4 regions of the Solibacillus sp. GQ1 genome follow, and region 2 is predicted to be linked to each of the others. Evidence: riboswitches for the same ligand, from Rfam matches in the RefSeq annotation. Region 2 holds a riboswitch; each other region holds the start of a gene.
The links. Region 2 has a riboswitch for cobalamin ahead of AC6CH1_RS08000 (hypothetical protein). Riboswitches for the same ligand answer to the same signal wherever they lie in the genome.

Region 1 (3,142 bases), 1.5 Mb from region 2:
GCGCACCGGAAAAAATGTAATTTAACTTTTTAAAGCACTCTATTTCTATTTAAGGGAATAGAGTGCTTTTCATTTGAAATTGCTGTTGTCTACTTGAAAAGCGATTCGTTCTACTTTAGATGCAACAGTTCGCCTTTCGCGTCGTAACTTTTCACATTATGGCGAATAGGTTCTCCTTTTTCCCGCAAACGTTCCACTTTCGCCGGCAAAACTTTCAATTGTCGCGAAAATAGACCGCATGGAATCCCTATAAGGGGACTGGGGATATCTATTGACTTGTAATTTTCCGAAACGTACTATTAAATTTGACTTCTATATACAGGACAATAAATATGAGGTGGTGCTTTTCGTGAGCAAGGAATTATTTATTCAAACAGACGAGCAGCAACAATGGCTGAAAAAGCTCGAAATAATATCAGAGAGCGTGAAAGAACATGCTCAGCAAACGGATGAACAAGCGACATTTCCATTTGAAAATTTCCGGAAGCTGAGAGAAATCGGCTATACAAAAATAACATTGCCAAAGGAATATGGCGGAGATGGCTTTACAGTATATGATGCGCTGCTACTGCAGGAAACTTTGGCGAGCTATTGCGGAAGCACGGGGCTGGCTGTATCGTGGACAATTCAAAATGTAGGCGAGATTTTTGAAAATCGCTACTGGGATGAACAAAAGCTCGACTGGTTTGGCAAAGAGATCGCAAATGGAGCGACAGTCAATCGCGCGGTAAGCGAGTTTGCGATGGGAAGCCCGGTTCGTGGGGGTCGTCCGGGGACTTCAGCAAAACGTGATGGTGATTATTATGTAATTAATGGACGTAAAAACTATACGAGCGGTGCACCGGACCTCGATTATTTTTTAGTGTCTGCATGGATTGAAGATGAGGGTCAGTTAGGATTTTTCCTCGTTCCGAAAACGGCGGAAGGGGTATCGGTCGAAAATACGTGGGACGTTGCGTCAATGCGCGGTACGGGAAGCGATGATTTAGTACTTGATAATGTACGTGTTGATCAAACAAACTTAGTGGAAATCCCGAATTATTCAACCGGATTTAAACTGAACGGCTGGCTGCTCCTCATCCCGGCAACTTATTTAGGGATTGCCCAGGCTGCCCGCGATTACGCGGTCGACTTTGCGAATAGTCATTCCCCGAACAGTATTCAAGGAACAATTGCCCAGTTGCCAAACGTGCAAACGCTGATCGGAGAAATGGATTTGGCGTTGACGAAAGCACGCTTTACAATTTACGGTGTTGCGGGGCTTTATAATGATCCGATTAAAAAGTCGACATTAGTCAATGAAATCAATATTGCGAAACATGTCGTGACAAATACAGCAATCGAAGTTGTAGATAAAGCGATGCGTCTAGTTGGGGCAAAAAGCCTGCAAAGATCTAACCCGCTGCAACGTTATTATCGTGATGTACGGGCAGGTCTGCACAATCCGCCGATGGATGATATTACAATTAAACGATTGGCTGAAACGGCAATTGAAAAAAACCTGAAAGAGAAAGAATAAGCTGTTCTTTTATTCGTGATTTCAACAAATTAAGACAAATTATCAGAAATTTTAGCGAACGAGCATACATTTTACCGCATATCAGCTATAATAGAGCTATTAATTTTATATGGACGATAAAGGTTCTTACTCGTTGGATTGAGTAAGGAGTAAAAGGGAAATCGGTGCAATTCCGATGCGGTCCCGCCACTGTAAATGCTAGTTGAGAGCAGCATGCCACTGAAAAACTTTCGGGAAGGCGCTTATCAACGTTATGCATAAGCCAGGAGACCTGCCTTTATAATGCCCTAAAATAAACCTACGAGGATAGGATGTGGCGGATAAATTCTTTTTCTATTGAATTTTATTTGCATACGTAAAGCTTCCTTCATTTTTAGTAGGAAGCTTTTTATTTTTGTAGAAAATTATACAACGAAATTTTTGGAGGTTATTATTTTGAAAAAATGGCAACTGTTATCTTCCGCAGCATTACTTACATTAACATTGGCGGCATGCAACTCGGAAAAAGCAACAGATGAACAATCAGCAAAAGGCAATACAGAAGTAACTGAAGCAGCACAATTCCCGGTAACTATAAAAGATGCCTTGGACAAAGAAATCACGCTTGAAAAAGCACCGGAGCGCATTATTACATTGGCTCCATCCAATACGGAAATTTTATTCGGACTAGGGTTAAACGATGAAATTATCGCTGTGAACGACAATGATACATATCCTGAAGAAGCATTATCTAAAGAATCAGTTGGCGGCATGGAATTTAATCTAGAACAAATAATCAGCCTGCAGCCCGACTTAGTTGTCGCACATGAATCGGGATTGTACAGCTTCAATGAACAGGCGATTGCTCAGCTTGAATCAGTAGGAATTCCTGTATTTGTTGTAAAAGATGCGAAAACATTTGAAGAAACGTACGAAACGATCGAACAAATCGGGCAGCTGACAAATAAAGAACACGCAGCCGAAAAAATGATTGCATCAATCAAAGAGGGCATCGAAGAAATTGAAGTGAAAGTAGCCGACCTGGAAGAGAAGTCCGTATTTGTTGTTGTTGGGACAAATCCGGAACTATATGTTGCTGGACAGGAGACGTTCATTAGTGAAATGCTTGAAGTATTAAATGTTGAAAATGCTGTTCCGGAACTCGATTGGCCGCAGTACAGCTCGGAGCAATTTGTAAAGAGCAATCCGGATATCATTTTAGTAACATATGAAAACGACTTGGCAGCAATCGAGGAAAATGATGCATATGCAGAAATGGATGCTGTGAAAAACGCCAATGTGAAATTAGTCGATAGCGATACGACAAGTCGACAAGGTCCGCGTATTGTAGAAGGTATTGAATCAATTGGGGAAGCAATTTATCCAGAGGTATTCAATGAATAAAAAATATTCAATCGCCTATGTACTATCGATTGGATTGCTTTTAAGCAGTATATGGATTGGCATTTCGTTCGGGTCTGTTAATATTCCGTTTTCGACATTGTGGGATAAAACAACAGATCCGGTTGCATACAGTATTTTGTGGAAAATCCGAATGCCACGCGTCATTTTAGCCGCATTAATCGGGGCTTCTTTAGCAATTGCGGGGGCAGCATTCCAAGGGTTGCTTAAAAACCCTTTGGC
Region 2 (3,142 bases):
TCAATAAAGTCATTAAATTCACAATAACACATATGTGTATGAATCTGGGTCGTATTCCGCACACCGCTTGTCGCTAATTTAAATGCATTTACACTAGATTCGATATAAGCCCGATGTTGATTTTTACGGATCGGCAGCCCTTCTTTTAATGCAGGCTCATCAACTTGAATAATATTGATTCCTGCTTTTTCAAGCGCATATACTTCTTCCCTTAATGCCAGGGCGATTTGATAAGCAACTTCCGAGCGGTTCAAATCATTTCGCACAAATGACCAGTTCAATATTGTAACGGGTCCTGTCAGCATCCCTTTGACCGGCTTATCCGTAAGTGATTGTGCGGCACTTACTTCCCTTACCGTCATCGGTTCCGTCCATTCAACATCTCCGTAAATAATAGGCGGTTTAACACAACGTGAACCATAAGAAACAACCCAGCCATTATTCGTAAACGCAAAGCCATCCAATTTTTCACCAAAAAATTCGACCATATCTGTACGTTCAAATTCTCCATGAACAAAAACATCAAGACCAAGCTGCTCCTGAATCGCAATCCATCGTGCTGTTTCGTTTGCATTAAATGCTTCGTACTCCGCTGTTGTAATTTCCCCTTTACGCCACAAACTGCGATTTTTCTTAACTTCAGCCGATTGCGGGAAACTCCCGATTGTTGTTGTCGGGTAATCCGGCAACTGTAAAAAGGCACGCTACAGTTTACTGCGCTTGTTGTAGTTATCTGCTCGTTTAAAAGCTTCCTGTGTTAGTGCGTTCACCTTGTCATGTACAGCTTGTTTCCGTCTTGATTTATGCTGCGCCAATGTGCGGATTGCTTTTTGACTTTCTAAAATTGCATGTTGATAAGGACCTTCCAACTGAAGTATTTTTCCTTTAATCATTTGCAGTTCCTTTATTTTTTCATTGGCGAATGCTAAGACGTTTTGCAGCTCAGGTACAACCCCTTTTTCTCCTGCTGTTGTAACAGGCACATGCTGGAGGCTGCACGATGTTTGTAGATGGATAGGTGAATATGGTACGTAGGAACGAATTTCCGCTACTAGTGCCAACTGCTTCTGCAATTCGGCTCTCCATATGTCACGTCCATTAATAATTCCTGCATATAGAACTTTATCTTTGGGGAAAGTAAATTTTTTTAACGATGCTATATTTTCAATTTTTCCATGAACAAAGTCCAGTCCAAAGCCATCGACTGGCAAATTAATCATTGTTTCATAGTCGGATAACGCTTCAAAATAAGATGTGCAGATCGTTTCAACTGTAAGTCCTTTTAATACTTGATGATAGAAATGCTGAACTAATGCAATATCTTCGGAAGTAAGGTCTTTTGTAAGGCTTGGTTCTTCAAGCTGGATTGTCGTTGCACCACTTGCTTCTAACGACTGAAGCAACTCTTTATACACAATCACCAGCTGCTGAATATAGTGTTGTTTTTGTTCTTGGCCAACACCTTTTGTCAGTTTATAAAATGTAAATGGACCAATAATTGTCACACGAGGGGACATGCCGAATGCTTCGATTGCCTCCTGGATATATTGCGCGTAAACATTGTGCTGCAATGCGAGTTGTTGTCCCTCATATTCAGGTACAATATAGTGATAATTCGTGTTGAACCATTTCGTCATTTCACATGCCACCACATTTTCAGCTCCACGGGCCATTGCAAAGTATGCCGTAAAATTATGCTTCAAAGAAAGATAATCATAACGCGATGGAACCATATTGAACATTACAGCCATGTCCAGCATACGGTCATAGTATGTAAAATCACCTACTGTTAAAATATCCAGCCCTAAATCTTTTTGTTGATATAGCTGAGCAAGGCGTAAGTTTTTCATTTCCTGTTCATAGCATTGCAAAGTCAGTTGTTCTTTCCAAAATGCCTCTGTCACACGTTTCCATTCACGATTTTGTCCAATATACGGGTAACCAATTACTGCTGTTTTCATAAACAATTCCTCCTTAAATTTGTTACATAAAAACCAAAACCCCTCTTTCTAAGTGAAAGAGGGGTGTGAATGTTTAAGAGATTGACAAAAGAAACCTTTGTAAACTCAAAGGTTGTTGTCTCACTATCGCACAAAATCACCACCTATTTCCACGTAGGTATTGGCGTGTACTAGTTTCCGGCAGGTCTCCTGGCTCATCATCAACGTTCTTGTGATCCTTCCCATCAATAGACAGTGGTTGAATATCACGAACTCCGATTTACAGTTGCGGGACAGCACCAGACTTTCACTGGTTTCCCTTTTCAGCTTGTTCTCACAAGCACCGTAACTTACACAGTATGTAATTTTGTATACTATATCACAGAATTTGAGTTTTGAAAATTCTTTTTATTTATTGCTTTATCAATATAATGGTTGAAACAATTTGGGTTGATGCATTGTGCTTTTTATTAGAAGGAATTTATTTATTTTAGCACTTTTGCAGGTGATATTAGAAAAGTTGGCGTGCTTATTTGCTAATCAAGAACTGATATTAGCATATCAAGCATATCCAGTTCCTTTGTTAGAAGATCCGCAACTTATTAGAAAATTTGTAGTTTTATTAGCACAATTTCAATTTTATTAGAAAAGCCCTCACTCCACAAAAAAACTTGCTTAAAAAGCAGCTACACTTTTTTCGCAAGTTAATCTTACATTTCACTATTATTTTAGACGCTCGTCAATGAGTGCCTCCATATCACTAGCAATCGTTTCATATGGAACACCATCTTCTCCTGTGCCATAACCTGAATAGTTTTTCACGGCAATTCCTTTTTCATCTACTAGGAAAAATGTATCAGCGTGGATAACTTGGTCGTTTCCTTCAATTGACTGAACAGGTGTTTTAAATGAGTTTCTGCCAAACTGCTCGATAAATTTTTGATCGTACCCTGTCAGCATATGCCATTTTGATTCATCTACCGGTTTATGGCGCGATAAATATTCTGTTAAACGCTCCGGTGTGTCGTAGTCCGGATCTACTGAAAACGCGACAATTTTATAATCTTCCAGCCCTTTTTTCTCAAGGTGATCTTGTACTCGGGTCATATTCATTGTCATTGGCGAGCAAATGGTTGTACAGCTTGTGAAGATGAACATTGCCAGCCATGGTTCCCCTTTTAGGCTTTCCAGTGTCACTTCTT
Region 3 (3,142 bases), on a different contig from region 2:
TTTTTACATTTAATTAATATAGGATATTACAGAGGAAACGCATTTGACAGGACTATCGCTTGAATTTCACTGAATTTTCTGTAAAATAATATCAAGTTCTATCCACTACTTGTAATGTTTTGCTCGCACACTACATTTACGAGGATTGGGTTGGGCTTTCTTTATCGTACTCTGCTTGGCAAAATAAACGATAAAGTTCCGCTTATTGGTATTTTACTGGTAAGATAAATGGAATAGACTGAAAAGCCGTACTTATTTTCCGGGAACACTTTAATTATAGAAAAAAGGCTACATTTAAAGTAATTGTTTCTTTTAATGTAGCCTTTTTATTGAATTTTATTATATGAATTTTTTTATTCTACTTGGCTACTAATAGCGCTGCCGCTTCTTCCAACGTGACCATATTCGTAATCATCGAACAAGCCGCATCAAGAATCGGGAACGCTAATGCAGCACCCGATCCTTCTCCAAGTCGCATATTCATATGCAGCATCGGTTCCAGCCCTAAAAGCTCGGCCGCAATTTTTGCACCTGGTTCTTCCGATAAATGTGACGGTATCAAATATGCTTTCACATTCGGATTTAATTTATAGGCGATTAATGCTGAAACGGTTGAAATATACCCGTCAACAACGACCGGCACACGATTCGCTGCTGCTGCAAGGAAGATTCCTGCCATCCCGCAAATCTCCAGTCCGCCGACTTTCGCGACAACATCAATCGGATCATCCGCATTCGGCTCATTCAATGCAATTGCTTTTCGAATAACTTCGGCTTTATATTTAATGCCGCCAGCCCCGACACCAGCGCCGAAGCCCGTTACTTCCATAGGATCACAGCCATGAAGTACCGAAAGAACCGCAGCACTTGGCGTCGTATTTCCTATGCCCATTTCACCTGTACCGATAAGATTGATACCGTTTTGGATCGCTTCTGTTGCGACTTCAATCCCTACTTCAATTGCCTGAATCGCTTTTTCTCGGGTCATCGCTGGACCTTTCGCCATATTGTCCGTCCCGTATTTCACCTTTTTAATAATGACCCCTGCGTCTTGAGGTAAATCTTCTTTTACTCCGATATCTACCGGAATGACTTGTGCATTCGTGATTTTCGCAATCGTACACATTCCTGTCGTCCCTTTTGGAAAGGAAAGTGTTTGGAATACCGTTGTACCTTGCGGGTTCGGCGTTACCCCTTCCTCATATACTCCGTGGTCTGCAGCCATGACGATCATCGCTTTGTTATCGATTTTCGGCGCAAGCTCACCGGTAATTGTAGCAATTTGCATAGCTAAAGATTCGAGCTTCCCTAAGCTTTGAGGCGGTTTAGCTAATGAGTCTATGTACTGACGTGCTTTGTCTTCCATTTGTCGGTCGATTTCTTGAATTTGTTCAATCGTTTGCTGTAGTAATTTCATGTTTCGTTTCCCCCATTAGAATGAATTTTTGACAATAAAAATAGCCTGCAGTTTATTCGATAACAAATAAACTACAGACATATCCAGTGTCTATAAAAAGTAAGCATACTTAGGCAGGTCTCCTGGCTCAGATTCATGATTTCATAGCCCCTTCCCAGATTGACATCCAGTGGGCTTTGCTATGAAACTCCTCTATACAGTGTTGGGATTACGCTAAAGCTTTTCACTTTATTCCCTATTCTCCCTTAACGGGCACCTAATGCTTGATGAATTTAACATTACTTTACTTTGAACCTGTCTTCTCGTCAAGGGGTCTATGCATTCAGCTTCTATACGTCTCCCCAATCGACAACGTTTTCAGTTCCACCTCTTCCAAATCCGCGCGCTGCCAATGATCATGCAGCCGGTCAATCGCTTCTTTCGGTGTATCATCCGCCAGCATATAGGCACCGTAATGCATCGGAATAAACACTTTCGCTCCGACCTCACAAAACGCCTGGATCGCTTCTTCCGGTGTCACGTGGGAGGCATGCATAAACCATTCCGGCTCATATGCACCGATTGGCATTAGCGCTGTATGTATGTTGAAGCGTTCGCCAATATCTTTGAAGCCTCTAAAATACCCGCTATCTCCGGCGTAATAAATACTTTGCGCATCCGATGCCGTTTGCAATATGAAGCCGCCCCAATGCGATGTATTCGTATCCCAAGGCATGCGTCTTGTCCAATGGTTTGCAGGAACGAAATGAATTTCAAGCGCACTTGATTCATGCTTGTCATACCATGATAGCTCGATAAAGTTGTGCAACTTATGACGCTTCATTAAATAACCGAGCCCTTCCGGAATAAGAAACAATACGTTGGGATTTCGTTTTTTCAATTTCTTTAACGTCGGTACGTGCAGGTGATCGTAATGCGAGTGTGAAATGAGGACAATATCAATGTCCGGTAATTCATCCAGCCGCACCCCCGGCTCTGCCAACCGTTTCGCTACACCCATCCAATTTGCCCAAACCGGGTCCGTTAAAATATTGAGCCCTTCTTTTTGAATCAAAAAGGTCGAGTGGCCGATCCACGTAACGGACTGCTCCGTGCGATTACTTTTTAGAAACGCAATTTGCTTTTCCTCACACTGCGGTACTTCGTAATCGACAACTTTCTTTTGCTTTGATCGCTGCCATTTCAGGACATCTTTAAAAGTACCGAGCCGGTCATCGTGGTCTAAATTTGTAAAGCGTTTACTCATCGCAGCACTCTCCTATTAATAAAGGCTTAAATTCCTACGCTGATCACCCAGCTGCGGTTTCATTATTATCCTTGCAAAAAAGTAAACAAAAAAACTTAAAAAAGTACCGAGTACAGTAATGCTGTTTGATACCGGAATAGATGAAGCGATAACGCTCATGATATTTAATGTGTAAAATACTATTACTCCAATTAACGCAACTGTCATCACTTTATTTTTTCTTGCCAATTGTTTTCGATACAGCGGGCTGCCAATGCCGTTCCTGCTATGCTTTGTCTCTATAATTTGTTTAATTAAAGCATAAGTTAAACCTGCAATAATGATCCCAACTACTGCAAATCCAATCCTATCATCCATTTCAATTTTCCCCGTTTCACTAATCTCCCAAATAAAACTCCTTTATTTTATACGGTAAGACTTTACTCATAATAATTCCTGCCAAAGCCAAGCCAATCAAAATCACTCCAATTTCCATAAGG
Region 4 (3,142 bases), 430 kb from region 2:
AATAATCCCTGTAGATAGTGTAGCTAAACGGATTTTATCATCGGCATTTGGTTTCTTACTTGAAATAAAGCTTTCGATATCACCATGAAAAATATTTAGATATATCACTCCGCTCCCATTTCGCTGCCCCAATTGATTCGAATAAGAGAACGAATTCTCCAGCAGTTTCGCAACGGGCATAACCCCGCTCGCACGGTTTAATATCCCTTTAATCGGATCGCCTAATGGACGCAGATCGGTCAAGTTTACTCCGACACCGCCGCCTAAACGGGAAAGCTCCAGGCAGTAACCGATGTTCTCGGCAATCGAATTCATCGTATCATCCATCGTCAGTTTAAAGCATGAGACAAGCTCACCACGCGCCTTTTTCCCGCTGTTTAAAGCAGTTGGTGTTGCCGGCTGGTAGGCAGTCATGACCGCTTCAATGGCTTTTTCCGCCAACGTTTCATCACCTTGTGCTAAATAAAGGGCGATGATGACGATCCGGTCCTCGTACTTTTCCAGAATCTCTTTTCCGTCACGGCTTTTCATCGCATAGCTTTCGTAAAACTTAGAAGCACTCATGAATGAAGGGAACCGGAACTTGTTGGAATAGGCTTTTTTATACATCCGTTTAATAAAGTCCATCGCGTACAAGTCCAAAAACTCTTTTTCGTAATAGCCTTCCTCAACTAAATAGCGTACTTTTTCCTCAATATCAATAAAGTAACGCAAACGGACATTGACGTCTTCCAGAAAATAGCGGCGTGTTGCTTCTTTGTCTTTCGCCAGATCCAGTTCACCGGTAGCGCGGTAACGGTTTAATATATCGTTATTTAATTTTAAATACTGTTTCATATCGATGCCTCTTTCCAAATGGAGTAGTAGTATTCAGTAATCGCTTCGTAATTAGCCGGAGTTCCTCTCATTTCCACTTTTTCAATTAACGGAATTCCGTATTGTGCAGCTAAAAGGTCACCAGCACGACCGAAAAAAGCTTGACCGAAATTACGGTTTCCGCTTACGATGATTCCTTTGCATAAATCAAAGTGCGCAGTCATGAACTGGTCGACGATAGGGGGGACAGAGCCTAATCCATCCGTATACGTGAATAAAAGATACGGTTCATTAACTTTAACTACTTCCGCCAGATCCTTTGCGGGCAAGCCGAGTTTTTGCACGATGGATCGTACATTACCAGTTCGTGAAGCATAAATGATCATGCAGTCATTTCAGAAATGCGATCGATAATAGAAGTCGGCTCTGCAATAAATTCTCCGTTTATTTCAAATAACGGCACAGACAGAAAACCTGCATCGATTACTTGTTGTTTTGCTGTTTCATCCTGGTCAATATTAATGACCTCAACTTCCAAGTTGGCTGCATCAAGTTCTGATTTTACCCATAGGCATTTTGGGCAAATTGTTTTCGTGTAAAGTTTCATCATAGAATCCCTCGCTATATAAGTATTACTAATGATTGTGCCGTACATGTCAGCGGGGAAAAACAAAAAAGCTATCCCGGAAAACAGGATAGCTTGAAATGGAAACGGATAGAGTGCGCGCCTCCATTTCCTATTCCCCGAAGAAATGTACGTAGTTTTAACGAGGCAGGTCTCCTGGCTTTGCTTCATCCGTCAGACGCACCTTCCCATGCTAGTAGCACAGTGGTCTATTCGTCTTCAGTCAGCATTTACAGTTGCGGGGACAGCGTTGGTTTTTCACCAAACTTCCCTTTTAAACTACATTTAGTAGTACCTTGTTAAAAAAACACAATATATAGTTGAATTGAGTATAAGCGTTAACAACCTAAAAGTAAAGAGCCTAATGAATGATTCCATAAATACAACAAAAATCCTAGAAAACTCCCTATTGAAAATAGAGAAAAAATATGGTTTTGTTATAACTGCATGAAGTTAGTTTATATAAAAAGAGAAAGTTGGATGAATATGCCGATTCAATTAAAAATTAAGAAAATCCATCCGGAAGCAGTACTGCCGAAACAGGCACGTGAAGGGGATGCTGGGATGGATTTAAGTGCAGTTGAAGAAAAAATTTTACTGCCTGGAGAATATGGATTAATTAAAACTGGTCTTCAAATCGAAATGCCGGAAGGAACAGAAGCACAAGTACGCCCACGTAGCGGATTGGCATTAAAACATGGGATTACGGTGTTAAATAGTCCAGGTACGATCGATGCAGGCTATCGCGGTGAAATCGGTGTGATTCTAATCAATCACGGGAAAGAACCGTTTACGATTGAAAAGGGTATGCGAATCGCACAGCTAGTTATTCAATATGTCCCACAAGTCTTCATTGAAGAAACGGACGAACTGTCGGATACGGAGCGTGGTGATAAAGGCTTTGGTTCGAGCGGCGTAAAATAATGAAAAACGCCTGAGTCGAGATAAATGAACTCAGGCGTTTTACTCTTCTTCTTTTTTCCACTTTATATAATTGTACGAAGTTTGAATGCCAAAAAGTATTATGAAAAAGAGGGTGAAAAATATAAAGAAATTAGTGAATCCTTCAACCGAATAAATAATGGCCAACGCTATGATATAAATGGGAATTGAATAAATACTGCGCAAAAACTTACGGCGGTATGAAAGGGCATGATAGGCAAATTTAAACCCTTTATCCACTTTCGGCTTTTTACGATAGTACATAGATAAGGCAATTGTCATAATTAAAATCAACATTAATATGAATGCGTAATTAATTAAAAAATCCAAATCAATCATATTAGTCCCCCTTCTCTCCGTTTGTCTGAATATTGATTTCAGTAACAATTTTTGAAATCGGTAAATACGTTAATTCACAATGATAACGTCCATCAGGGAAGTCTTTATAAGTACTGGACTTTATATTGTAAACTTTATCTTCAATCATCACTTCAGTCGTATCAATACTTCTTCCATGCCCGTTTACAAAGGTAATTTCACAAATCCCTCCAGCAGTTTTCTGATCGCCTGTTTGCAGATGATAAAAATCATAGCTGTAAATTCCTGAAACAATTAGCATAAACAGCGATAGCAAGCCAAACATGAACGTATTCATGTTGTAGGGGGATGATTTCTTATTTATAAATTGCCGGATAATAAAGTAAGCAGCAATGACAAATAACAAAGTGAAAATGATAAGAGCACTGTAAAATCCAATTA

Region 1: linked by a shared signal. The riboswitch ahead of AC6CH1_RS00535 (ABC transporter substrate-binding protein) and the one ahead of AC6CH1_RS08000 (hypothetical protein) in region 2 are both predicted to bind cobalamin.
Region 3: linked by a shared signal. The riboswitch ahead of cobT (nicotinate-nucleotide--dimethylbenzimidazole phosphoribosyltransferase) and the one ahead of AC6CH1_RS08000 (hypothetical protein) in region 2 are both predicted to bind cobalamin.
Region 4: linked by a shared signal. The riboswitch ahead of AC6CH1_RS05660 (glutaredoxin family protein) and the one ahead of AC6CH1_RS08000 (hypothetical protein) in region 2 are both predicted to bind cobalamin.

Annotation. Positions count from the first base shown of each region.
Region 1 covers NZ_JCAXEX010000001.1:106,064-109,205, forward strand. The annotation lists gene argS (arginine--tRNA ligase) at 1-20, shown strand, start outside; gene AC6CH1_RS00530 (acyl-CoA dehydrogenase family protein) at 350-1,519, shown strand; cobalamin riboswitch at 1,623-1,812, shown strand; gene AC6CH1_RS00535 (ABC transporter substrate-binding protein) at 1,955-2,902, shown strand; gene AC6CH1_RS00540 (FecCD family ABC transporter permease) at 2,895-3,142, shown strand, end outside.
Region 2 covers NZ_JCAXEX010000001.1:1,593,051-1,596,192, forward strand. The annotation lists gene metE (5-methyltetrahydropteroyltriglutamate--homocysteine S-methyltransferase) at 1-689, opposite strand, end outside; gene AC6CH1_RS08000 (hypothetical protein) at 705-1,961, opposite strand; cobalamin riboswitch at 2,124-2,303, opposite strand; gene AC6CH1_RS08005 (SCO family protein) at 2,664-3,142, opposite strand, start outside.
Region 3 covers NZ_JCAXEX010000002.1:202,765-205,906, reverse strand. The annotation lists gene cobT (nicotinate-nucleotide--dimethylbenzimidazole phosphoribosyltransferase) at 359-1,417, opposite strand; cobalamin riboswitch at 1,513-1,692, opposite strand; gene AC6CH1_RS13380 (MBL fold metallo-hydrolase) at 1,740-2,663, opposite strand; gene AC6CH1_RS13375 (4-aminobutyrate aminotransferase) at 2,679-3,020, opposite strand; gene AC6CH1_RS13370 (hypothetical protein) at 3,040-3,142, opposite strand, start outside.
Region 4 covers NZ_JCAXEX010000001.1:1,161,214-1,164,355, forward strand. The annotation lists gene nrdE (class 1b ribonucleoside-diphosphate reductase subunit alpha) at 1-837, opposite strand, end outside; gene nrdI (class Ib ribonucleoside-diphosphate reductase assembly flavoprotein NrdI) at 834-1,160, opposite strand; gene AC6CH1_RS05660 (glutaredoxin family protein) at 1,199-1,426, opposite strand; cobalamin riboswitch at 1,571-1,755, opposite strand; gene dut (dUTP diphosphatase) at 1,922-2,365, shown strand; gene AC6CH1_RS05670 (ATPase) at 2,405-2,722, opposite strand; gene AC6CH1_RS05675 (cobalamin biosynthesis protein CobN) at 2,724-3,142, opposite strand, start outside.